Regions from separate parts of the Rhizobium sp. ZPR4 genome, predicted to be linked through region 2. Evidence: predicted binding sites of a transcription regulator. Region 2 holds the regulator's gene; each other region holds the start of a gene.

Region 1 (3,522 bases), 1.9 Mb from region 2:
CCTCTTCCGCCTGTACCGGTTCGACCAGACGGCGCTCGGCCGACAATTGCGCGACCGGGCGGCGCGGCGAGATCGGCTCCTCGACGAGACCAACGGCCTGGTCGAGCCGCAACAGCAGTTGCGCGCCAAAACGGCGGGCAAGCGGCGCCCGCGGCGCGGCCAGAAGATCGCCCACCTGCTTCAGACCCATCTTCTGCAGGGCCGCAACCGTTTCCTCTCCGAGCCTTAAGGAGGCGACGGGCAACGGCGCCAGGGCTTCTTCCATCGCCTCCGGAGGAACGACACGGCTGTCGTCGAAGCGGGCAACAGCCCAGGACAGGCCCGGCGCGGAGGAAATGGCGCCGCGCACATCGAAGCCCAGCCGGGAAATCCGGATCAGGATGTCCTCGAGCAGCGCCTCTTCGCCGCCGAAGAGATGGGCGCAGCCAGTAATATCGAGGAAAAGCCCATCCTTGCCGTCGATCGCCACCAGCGGCGTATAGCGGTCACACCAGTCGGCGATCGCCTCCAGAAGCTTGCGGTCCGCCGCCGGATCCTCCTCGACCACATCGAGATCGGGACAGATCGCCTTCGCCTCGGCCACGCCCTGACCCTGTTTCAAGCCGATCATCTCCGCGCGCTCGTTAAGAGCTGTCAGTCGCATGGCATTGTTGAGCTTGCCGGCACAGGCAAGCGGCGGCGCTTCAAGCCTGCCTGTCGAACGCCAGGACAGACCCCAGCGCTTGCGCGCGATGCGGTCGGTCGGCAGATGCGGAAAGGTCAGCGCCAGAATGCGCTGCGTGTTCGCCGGGAAAGGCAGGGCGTTGAGTGTCGAGGATAGGGGCAAAGCGGCGGTCATGGGCATTCCACTCCAGGGTTATGGAAAAAGGCGCCGGGTTTCGGCTTTTTTCCAAGGTCAGACGAAAGGCCGGATGACCGATGCTGCCGCCAAGCACCGATCCGTCCGGCAGGGGCCGCGCCTGCGCCGGCGCGGGTTCGACGGAAAAGCGGAAGAGGGCGCTGCTTGCCTCCTCCTCGCCTCCCTGTCGCAACAGAAACAAGGGCCGCCCCGCCGCCTTGGCCCTCAGCGCCAGCCGCCGGCTTTCGGTCAGGCCGAAACGGGCGGGATTGCCGCGCACTTCCAAAATGACGAGAGCAAAAGCAGCACTGCCAAGTGCTGCCTCCGCCACCCAGAGCGCATCGTCCAGCTTGCGCGGCGAGGCCTGCAGGAAAGCCGCAGGCTCCAGCCCGAAATCGCTGACGCCGATGGCATAAGGCACGCCCGCCTCCATCGTCGCGACCGTATCGCCGATCCACAGGACCGGGGACTTGGACACGGCCGTATCCGACGCTTGCGCATGCAGCCGCGCTGCGAGCGCCAAAGCAAAACCGCTTGCCGCCCCGGCATCGCGCAGGCCGTGCGAGCGGATTTCCGTCAGCGCATCGAGCGGCAGGCCGCCCTGCAGCGCCGCGTCGAGATCATCGACGCCGATCGGAAGGAGCGGCTGGGAAAGTCCGGTTTGCGCGGGCAGGGGCTTCGCAATGCCCGCCGTCCCCATCCCCGGCCTGTCTGCCAGCGTTTCACGCGCCGCTGCTGCCAGTGCCGGGATCGGCCTGCCTTCCAGTCGGGCAATGGTTTCACGCAGGGCAAAAAGCGTTTCCCGCGCCACGGCAGCCTCGGCCATGACGTTCACTCCAGATCGATAATGTTCCTGTTATGTTCTTATGGATTCCAGAGCTTGGAGAAAGAGTCAACACCATTTCATGAGAAAATATTCCTCTGCCCAGAGTCGGATGATTTCAGGTTGAAATGACCTAAAATCTGAATCCGCTCTAGAATCAAAGAAGTAGGGCATGATGGCGCCCGAAAACCGCTCAAACACTTTTCGGCGCCATACACTAATCCGCTCTCGTAAAAGCAGCATAAAGTCTCTATATGACCAGCCAAGGAAGGAATATTCATGGCTCGCGTCGACCAGAGCGAAGATTGGCGGGACCGCCACTCGCCCTCCATCAGCACATTCGAATCTCTGGCAATGGAGGCTTACAGCCACCTGCCGGACGAATTCCGCTCGCTCACCGGCAATCTCGTCATTCTCATCGAGGATTTCCCGGATGACGAGGTGTTCGAGGATATGGCGCTGGAAACCCCTTTCGACCTGCTCGGCCTCTTCGAAGGCCGCGGCATCTCGGAGCGCTTCACCGCCCAGACCGGCGACATGCCCAACAAGATCCGCCTCTACCGCCGGCCGATCATCGACTATTGGGCTGAAAACGAGGAAACCCTCGGCGACATCATCACCCATGTCCTGATCCACGAGATCGGCCACCATTTCGGCCTGAGCGACGAGGACATGGAGCGCATCGAGGAAAGCGCCGAAGAAGCGACGGATCGATGATATCGACCCCGACCGCAGGCGGCCAGGGTGAAGAACTTCAATCGACGCTTACTGCTCGGAAAGCTTCATATCCGGATCGTAATCCTTGCCGGCCACTTCCTTGACGACGGCCTGGCCGCATTCCATCCGGCCGCTTGCGGAATTGAAGCCATAGGTCGGCGAGCCGTATAGCTCCCAGCCCTTGTTCAGCGCTGCACTCACCTTGTGGCAGAAGGAAGCGTCATCAGGACCGGTGAGGAAGCGATAGAGTTTCATCAAGGCATCTTTCGTGTTTGGCCGGGCAATTCGACAGTCAGGCTCCGGTGCGGGGCGCTGCGGCAGCGCCAGAAGAGCGCTGCTCGATCAGGCGAGCTTTATGAATGAGTCTTTCCGCCTGGACAAGGTGCAGCCGCTCCACCATCCGCCCGCCGATGTTCACGACATTGAGAGCTTCAGCGCCCGGCTCGGCGAAGGCTGATATGATGGCCTCGGCCTCGGCGATGGCAGCCTCAGCCGGGCCGAAATGCCGGTTGGCGGCCTCGATCTGGCTCGGATGGATCAGCATCTTGCCGGTAAAGCCCATGGCGACACCCTGGCCGCATTCCGCCTCGAATTCTTCGGCATCCTTGAAATCGTTGAACACGCTGTCGATGGCCTCGAGCCCATAAGCGCTGACGGCCAATATCACCTGCATCAGCCAGGGCACGAGATAGGGGCGGCCAGGCTGCCGCAGGACACCCGTTTCCTTTCTGAGGTCGTTGAGGCCGACCACGAAACAATCGAGCCGGCTGCCGGCCGTACGACCGGCCTCGGCGATCGCGGCCGCGTTCAGAATGCCACGCGGCGTCTCGATCATCGCCCAGATGCGCAACTCTTCCGGCACATCGGCTTCCGTGAGCCAGTCGCCGACCATCATGACATCCTGCGGCTCGTCCACCTTCGGCAGCAGCACCGCATCCGGCTCCAGCTCCGCAACCAGCGCCAGGTCGTCGGCGCCGAAATTGGAGGAAAGCGCATTGATGCGGATGATCCGCTCCTTGCCCGGCAGCGGCGCGACAGCAAAGAAGGCTCGCAGATTCTCCCGCGCCTCGGCCTTTTTCTCCGGCGCCACCGAATCCTCGAGATCGAAGATGACGGCATCGCAATCTAGGCTCGAAAGCTTGTC
Region 2 (3,522 bases):
GACAGAAAAGCCGGGATCTGCAGGATATCGACCGTCTTGGAAACGATGGCGCACTGCTCTTCCGTATGGATGTCTGTCAGGACCGGAAAGCCGTATTCCTTTTTGAGGTCAGCAAAGACCTCCAGCGCCTTTTCCAGGCCGATGCCACGCTTGCCCGACAGCGAGGTGCGGTTGGCCTTGTCAAAGGAGGACTTGTAGACAAGGCCGATGCCGAGCTTGCCGCAGAGCTCCTTCAGGACGCCGGCAACCATAAATGCATGGTCGCGGCTCTCCATCTGGCAGGGGCCGGCAATCAGCGAGAGCTTGGAGGTGTTGGAGAACAGGACCTTGGAGGCTCCTTCGCCGACGGTCACTTCGGAATTCGTGCTCATGCTATCTCCTCGAAGGCGAACAGCGCGCCCTGACCGGGCGCCAGTCTTGCCAATATACGATTGTTCTTACGCGTATAGGTGACGCCGTTAGCAGTGAAATGCGACGATGTCACGGAAAGATCGCGCGTTTTAAAAAGGATTGCGCGCGCCCTGAGCCCCGGATCGTCTGTACGGACAGGCAGATCATAGAATGCCTCCATTCCTTCCGGCGTCAAAATCTCCAGATCGGCATTGGCGGCCCTGATCGTCAGGCCAAAGGAATGCTCCACAATGCGCGGGCCACCGATAACCTCCTCGAAGAAGCTGCGATAGACCGCCGGCTTCGGCGCGCAAAGCACTACCCGGGCAATGCCGGTCACGCCGTTCTCGTGCCGCTCAAGCATGCCGCGATCGGCTGGTAGCGGATTGATGCGCTGACAGCAGAATGCGAGAAAATCCGGCGCACGCAGATCAGCGGCAAAGCCAAGACGAAAGCCGGCCATGGTTTCCGTCCCATCCGGCATCTTCATCGGACGGGAGAAATCCAGCATCCGTCCCGCCGAGATTGCCGCCGCTCTGAAGCGCTCATCATCCGCAACGGCATCATCCGTGCCGAACACCACGGCTGAAAAACCATCCTCCCCGACCCGAAAGCGGTAAGCCTGGTCGCGTGCGACGAAAACATTACCATCCACGATGCTCTTCTCGCACTGCTCCGGAGATGCCACGCCCAGAGGCTCGAGATAGGTTTTATCGGCAAGGAAGACGCAGGCATTCTGCGTGCCAAAGGGATGGCGCGCATCTGGGGCCACCGTGAAGCCGAGCTTGCCGAGGCGTTCGCGTGCCAGAGCGATGTTGACGGTCGGCAGCACGAGATGATCCAGTGGATGCGGAGACGAAATCATAGTTCCTCCTGTTTGCCTGCGGCAGCAGATTTGCGCCGATCCCCCGCGCAATTCAAGATGGAAGCGTGAACGCCCGAAGCGCACGACATGGGCGGAATGCAATCTCGCAAAAGTGATTGCTGATTCTCTCCCAAAGCCGGCTTATGCGATGTCACATGGCATTGGTCGACATCTTCGATATTCCCGGCATGTCACAAAACCCTGCGAATGAACGAAACGACATTTTCCATATTTTTCGATAGGTTAGCGCGGATATATCGCTTTGCTGCTCTCAGCCGGTCCATTCGCAAGTCATAATTATTTAATTGACCGGACAAGGCTTTACCGAAATTTAAGTACTTGCGGAACACATATGGAACATATAGTGTCCGTTCTGGATTTGTTTCACCGTTTTTTCTTGATTCTGGGGTTCCAAGACGATGTTGACGCGCAAGCAGCAGGAACTGCTTCTCTTCATTCACGAACGCATGAAGGAATCCGGTGTACCACCATCTTTCGACGAGATGAAGGATGCGCTGGACCTGGCATCCAAATCCGGCATTCATCGCCTGATCACGGCGCTGGAGGAGCGAGGCTTCATCCGCCGGCTGCCGAACCGAGCCAGAGCGCTCGAAGTCATCAAGCTTCCCGATGCCTATAATCCCAGCCTGCAGCCGCGCCGCGGCTTCTCGCCCAGCGTCATCGAGGGCAGCCTCGGCAAGCCACAGCCTGTCGCCCCTCCGGCTCCACAAAAGGTGGCAAATGACGATCACAATGGCTCGGCATCCGTACCGGTGATGGGTCGCATTGCTGCCGGCGTTCCGATCTCGGCCATCCAGAACAATACGCACGATATTACCGTTCCCGCCGATATGCTCGGCTCCGGCGAGCATTATGCGCTGGAGGTTCGAGGGGATTCGATGATCGACGCCGGAATTTTCGACGGTGATACGGTGATCATCCGCAACTCAACGACAGCCAATCCCGGCGATATCGTCGTTGCGCTCGTCGACGATGAAGAGGCTACGTTGAAGCGCTTCCGTCGCAAGGGTGCCTCGATCGCGCTGGAAGCCGCAAACCCCGCCTATGAAACCCGCATCTTCGGGCCAGACCGCGTCAAGGTCCAGGGCAAGCTCGTCGGCCTTATTCGTCGCTATCACTGACCGGTGAATTGTCAACGATTGGTGATGCCTGCGCATTTGGTGCATCGAATTTGCCGGTGCGCCAATCATAAGTTCGGTGTCTGGTCCATGGCCGCTGCGGGTTTTCGAACGCGGCGGAGATAGTGGGTTTATCGGCGGTGAGCGCCATTTCGATGGACCCGGTTTTTCGTAATGTCGCACCGGTTATGAGCATCGCTCCGGAGCGGCAATGGTCTAGCCGTAATCGGATTGGCGTTACGACGATATTCGCCATGTCGCAGGCCGAGGGCAGATAGGCTGCGTTCTCGATCGTGACCAATATTGCGCCGTTTTCGAGGATGGCTGCACACCATGCTCCTTTCTGGCAGGCGAAACTGCCCTGCATGGTGCGATCCAGGGCTTCCTCCATTGCCGTCCGGACTGCCTTCTGTTCTTCACTGTTCAATCGTTTATAACGATCTGCCTTGCTGATCTGTGGCAGTCGGCTATCGGCAGGAAGCATAGTCGGCGGCTGATGCTCCGCCGCAACCAATGCCTTTTGCCATTGTTCGAAAATGAAGGCCTGCGGTCTCTCTCGGTTGGTCGCGAGTATATCATCCTGGCGCAACGCGACCAGGACGCCATCCTCGGAGATCATCAGGTCGGGTTTTGGTACGCCGGAGCCGAATGCTGCCAAGCCCACGGATGAAAGCAACAATAGCAGACCCAGATGGCGAAGCCGCGTCCGCAAGATGCTCATGATCAGGAAGCCGACAATGAACGTCGGCATCAACCAGGCCGGCTGGCGGCCGAAGGTAATGTCGCCTCCCCAACCGGCTACGGTTCTTGCAATCACGATGACGAGTTCCAGTCCCTCTCCGGTGACTTTCCAGAAAGGCCCGTCGAGTCCGAGCGGCATGAGCAACATCGCCGCCATGCCGAAAGGCATGACGATAAAAGAGACGATGGGCATGGCCGCGAGATTGGCGGCAAGGCCATATGTCGCCAATCGGTGAAAATGTTCGATCGAGAAAATGGCCGTCGACGCACCGCCGATGAACGAGGTCGACATCACGCCTCCAAAGAAGCGCGTGACGAATAATAGCGGACTTAACAGACGGATGCGCGATAGAATGCTTTCACGATGCCGCCGCCGCTTCCATAACG
Region 3 (3,522 bases), on a different replicon from region 2:
CAGTTCCTCGGCCGAACTGGCTCCGCGCAGGAACGAGAAATGCGTGGTGACCTGAAGCTCGGCATATCTCATCCGAACACCCCATGCAGAAACCAGAGGTGCGAGCCCGTGTCAGCATCCACGCCGTCACCGGCGCGGTAGACCCAGTAGCGTTCACCCGCCTCGTCCTCGACGACGAAATAATCGCGAACGGCGGCATGTTCTCTTGGACGAAGCCACCACTCACCAAAGATACGCTCGGGTCCGTCAGCTCGTTTCACCCGGCGGCGCTTTCCCCGCCAGGTGAACACAGCCGGCGGCTGGTCGGGGAGCAAGGCCGTCACGTCAATCCGTTCCGGGATCGCCAGTAGCCGCGATGGCCTCGGCCATTTGGCAGCCCATGTCGCTCCAGTCTCGTCGGCCATCGGACCGACGCGCATGACCGATCGCTCGGGAACGTCAGAGGCGACGGGGCTGACCCGGTAAAGCCGCTGGCCGCGATTGCCGAGAATGTCGACAAGCGGTGTGACGTCGACGACCGGTTCTTCGATCAGCGAGGATGCAGCTTGCCGCTCCTCGAGTGGCTCTGCCATGATGGCGACAAGCACCAGCCGTTCGATGCCGAAGCCCGGGTCGATTTTCTCGATGCGGTCGCAGAGAAGCTTTGACAGCCGGGCGGGGTCACGCACCGGTTTTGCCAATCCGGCTCGAATGCACTGGCGGGTGTCATCGACACGATGGATGACGAGATCAGAACGCCTGACGCCGAGACCACGTGTCTCCAGCTTGGCGGTGAGTTCCGCGACGAGTCGGCGCACATATTTGGCGATCGTTTCCGCCGCGCCGATCGGCTCCTGAAAGCTCTTCGCTGCCTCGACAAGCTCAGGAGTGCGCAACGGTTCGATGGGTTCTGCCACTCGCCCAAAGAGCTGATCCAGCCGCCGGCCGACCTCGGGACCGTATCGGAGCGTCACGGGAGCGCGCGGCATCGCGGAGAGTTCACCGACCGTCTCAACGCCCATCACCCGCAGTCCATGAATTGTGTCTGGTGGAAGACGCAGACAGTGGATCTGCAGGCCAGTCACCGCTTTTGCAACGCCGCCGACCGGAACAACCGTCGTTTCAGCCGACGTCACGCGGGTGATGGCATGCGCGGCTCCCCATGTGTCGGCAACAGCAGCACGTGCGGTCAGGCCCCGTCCTCTCAGCCCGTTGACCAGGCCGGATATCAACAGAGCTTCGCCGCCCTGCAGGTGATCGGCGCCTTCTGTGTCCATGACGATTCCGTCCATACCGTCGACGGCAACAACCGGGCTGTACTGGCGTAGCGCCCATAGCGCGAGGCGCTCAAGGGCAGCGGCGTCGGCGGCAGGATCGGCGTCGATCATCGTCAGGTTGGCCACGATCGCCTGGGCCTTGCTCGCCGGCATGCCGACCTTGAGGCCAAGCTTGCGCGCGGAGGTATCGGCAGCCGAGATCCAGCGTTTCGACCCCGATTTGGAAATGACGACGAGCGGCTGGTCAGCTGGCACGGCTGCCTCTCCATGCCGCCGGATCCGGTCTGTTGGCAGAGTGGGGAAGTAGACACACACGACCCTCGGCATCACAGGCTCCTATTTCAAACTCAGCACACTCGCCTGCTTTCACGCGCATCAATTCCAACAGCCATCGAGCCCGGCCGACACCCGCGACCGGCAGTTCCTCCGACGGAAGCACGCTCACCCTCCATCGTGTCGTCGAGGCCGTCGGATTGCCGAAGTCCGACGCTTCCGTCTGGCGCCGCCATCGCCGCACCACGAGCGCCATTGTCCCCGTCTTTTCGGCGGCCAGCTGCAGTCGCCGGGACGCAACCATCGGCAATCGAACCAGCTCTCCGACCACCGCTGCCAAGCCACCGAAAGAGAGCCCTTCTTCCATGGACGCTAGGACATCCTCCTCCCTGTCGCCTTCGCAGAAGATCACCCGGTCGGGATGCAGGCCGGCCTGGGCGATGGCGGGGAAAAACAGGTCAGGCCTCGTCAGGCACCAGAGCACCTTGCCCTTCGAGCGGGCGGCAATGCCGGCAGCAAACAGGGCCGCCGCCGCGCCGTCCACCGTGCCGGCTCCGCCACCGGCGACCTCGTGAAGCGCGCCATACGACAGCCCACCGCCCGGCAGACGCCCGTCCATCTCGCGGACCCCGAAGGGCAGTACGGCAGGCTTCTTCGCCCCGCCGCCTTCCAGGTGCGCAATACGATCCCTGAGTTCCTCGATGACCCGAGGGCTATGGGCGCGCGACATCGTTCACGGACCTCCCTCGGCTCGTGTTGCACGGACTTCATGTCCCCGAAAATTGTTGGCGTTCTTCTTTTGTTCCGTGTCCGTGACAGAGTCAAGCCGGTCTTATCGAGCTTATTTAGGCTCTACTAAAGCGCTATAGGCGAAATGATGAAACGAATCAGGAGCCTAGGCTGCGGGAGCCAAGTGACTCCACCGCCTCATTTTTTTCCGCGTTTTGCACAGGGACCTGAAACATGCTCGGCTGGATTGCGGCCAAAAACGAAAAAGCCTGCCGCGGGAGGAGATGCGGCAGGCTTTTCGAAAATATCCGAACAGCAACTGGGAGGAGGAGTGTTGCTGTTCCCGCGAACGCCCTTGGGAGGAGGAGAAGGACGTCTGCATATCGAACCAACGCGGGAGGAGGTGCATCGCTTCGATAGACACATTATACGCGTTGGCGCCGCCCATTAAATAGACTTTGCTGCAGCGCAGTTATGCCGAAAGCGCATATCAATCCCGGCAGGCCAGGTCAGTGATTCAGAGTCGAGCGCGCTCCTTGTCCAACTCTATGGAACAAAACGACAATCTGAGGCCTTTTGCCTCTTGAGTCGCGTCCTGTGTCAACCGGACGTGACAGGAGGCGGATTTGTACCGGGGACTGCCATGGCCAGCGACAAGCTCTCGACCTATAAGCAAAAGCGCGATTTTCAGAAGACGCAGGAGCCGAGCGGCGCAGCGAAGCTGAAGCCATCGAACCGCAGGCGCTTCGTCATCCAGAAACATGACGCAACCCGCCTGCATTACGATCTGCGGCTCGAACTCGATGGCGTTTTCAAGTCGTGGGCGGTGACGAAGGGGCCTTCGCTTGATCCGCACGACAAGCGGTTGGCGGTCGAGGTCGAGGACCACCCGCTCGACTACGGTGACTTCGAAGGCACGATCCCCAAGGGCCAGTATGGCGGCGGCACGGTGATGCTCTGGGATCGCGGCTACTGGGAGCCGGAAGGCAACAAGACGCCTGAGCAGGCGCTGGCCAAAGGCGATTTCAAGTTCACGCTGGAGGGCGAGCGGCTGCACGGCTCGTTCGTTCTGGTGCGGATGCGCAACGACCGCGACGGCGGCAAGCGGACCAACTGGCTGCTGATCAAGCATCACGACGAATTCTCGGTCGAAGAAGACGGCGCTGCCGTGCTTGAGGAGAACGCAACGTCGGTGGCGTCCGGCCGAACCATGGAGGCGATAGCCGCCGGCAAGGGCCGGAAGCCGAAGCCGTTCATGGTCCAG

Evidence for each region. The regulator LexA, encoded in region 2, represses DNA repair genes until DNA is damaged. The targets are predictions, from matches to a motif close to TGTTCNNNNTGTGTTCNG.
Region 1: ABOK31_RS16975 (metallopeptidase family protein) is a predicted target of LexA. The motif match lies at 1,687-1,704, and genes of this name have one in related genera.
Region 3: ABOK31_RS34420 (ImuA family protein) is a predicted target of LexA. The motif match lies at 2,319-2,336, and genes of this name have one in related genera.

The regions. Positions count from the first base shown of each region.
Region 1 is NZ_CP157967.1:3,530,953-3,534,474, forward strand. It holds gene ABOK31_RS16965 (DNA polymerase Y family protein) at 1-643, opposite strand, end outside; gene ABOK31_RS16970 (hypothetical protein) at 684-1,664, opposite strand; gene ABOK31_RS16975 (metallopeptidase family protein) at 1,941-2,378, shown strand; gene ABOK31_RS16980 (DUF1737 domain-containing protein) at 2,427-2,633, opposite strand; gene ABOK31_RS16985 (CoA ester lyase) at 2,671-3,522, opposite strand, start outside.
Region 2 is NZ_CP157967.1:1,326,538-1,330,059, reverse strand. It holds gene kdsA (3-deoxy-8-phosphooctulonate synthase) at 1-371, opposite strand, end outside; gene ABOK31_RS06560 (VOC family protein) at 368-1,255, opposite strand; gene lexA (transcriptional repressor LexA) at 1,675-2,397, shown strand; gene ABOK31_RS06550 (ComEC/Rec2 family competence protein) at 2,378-3,522, opposite strand, start outside.
Region 3 is NZ_CP157971.1:24,619-28,140, reverse strand. It holds gene ABOK31_RS34430 (error-prone DNA polymerase) at 1-72, opposite strand, end outside; gene ABOK31_RS34425 (DNA polymerase Y family protein) at 69-1,583, opposite strand; gene ABOK31_RS34420 (ImuA family protein) at 1,501-2,259, opposite strand; partial or broken gene ligD (DNA ligase D) at 2,902-3,522, shown strand, end outside.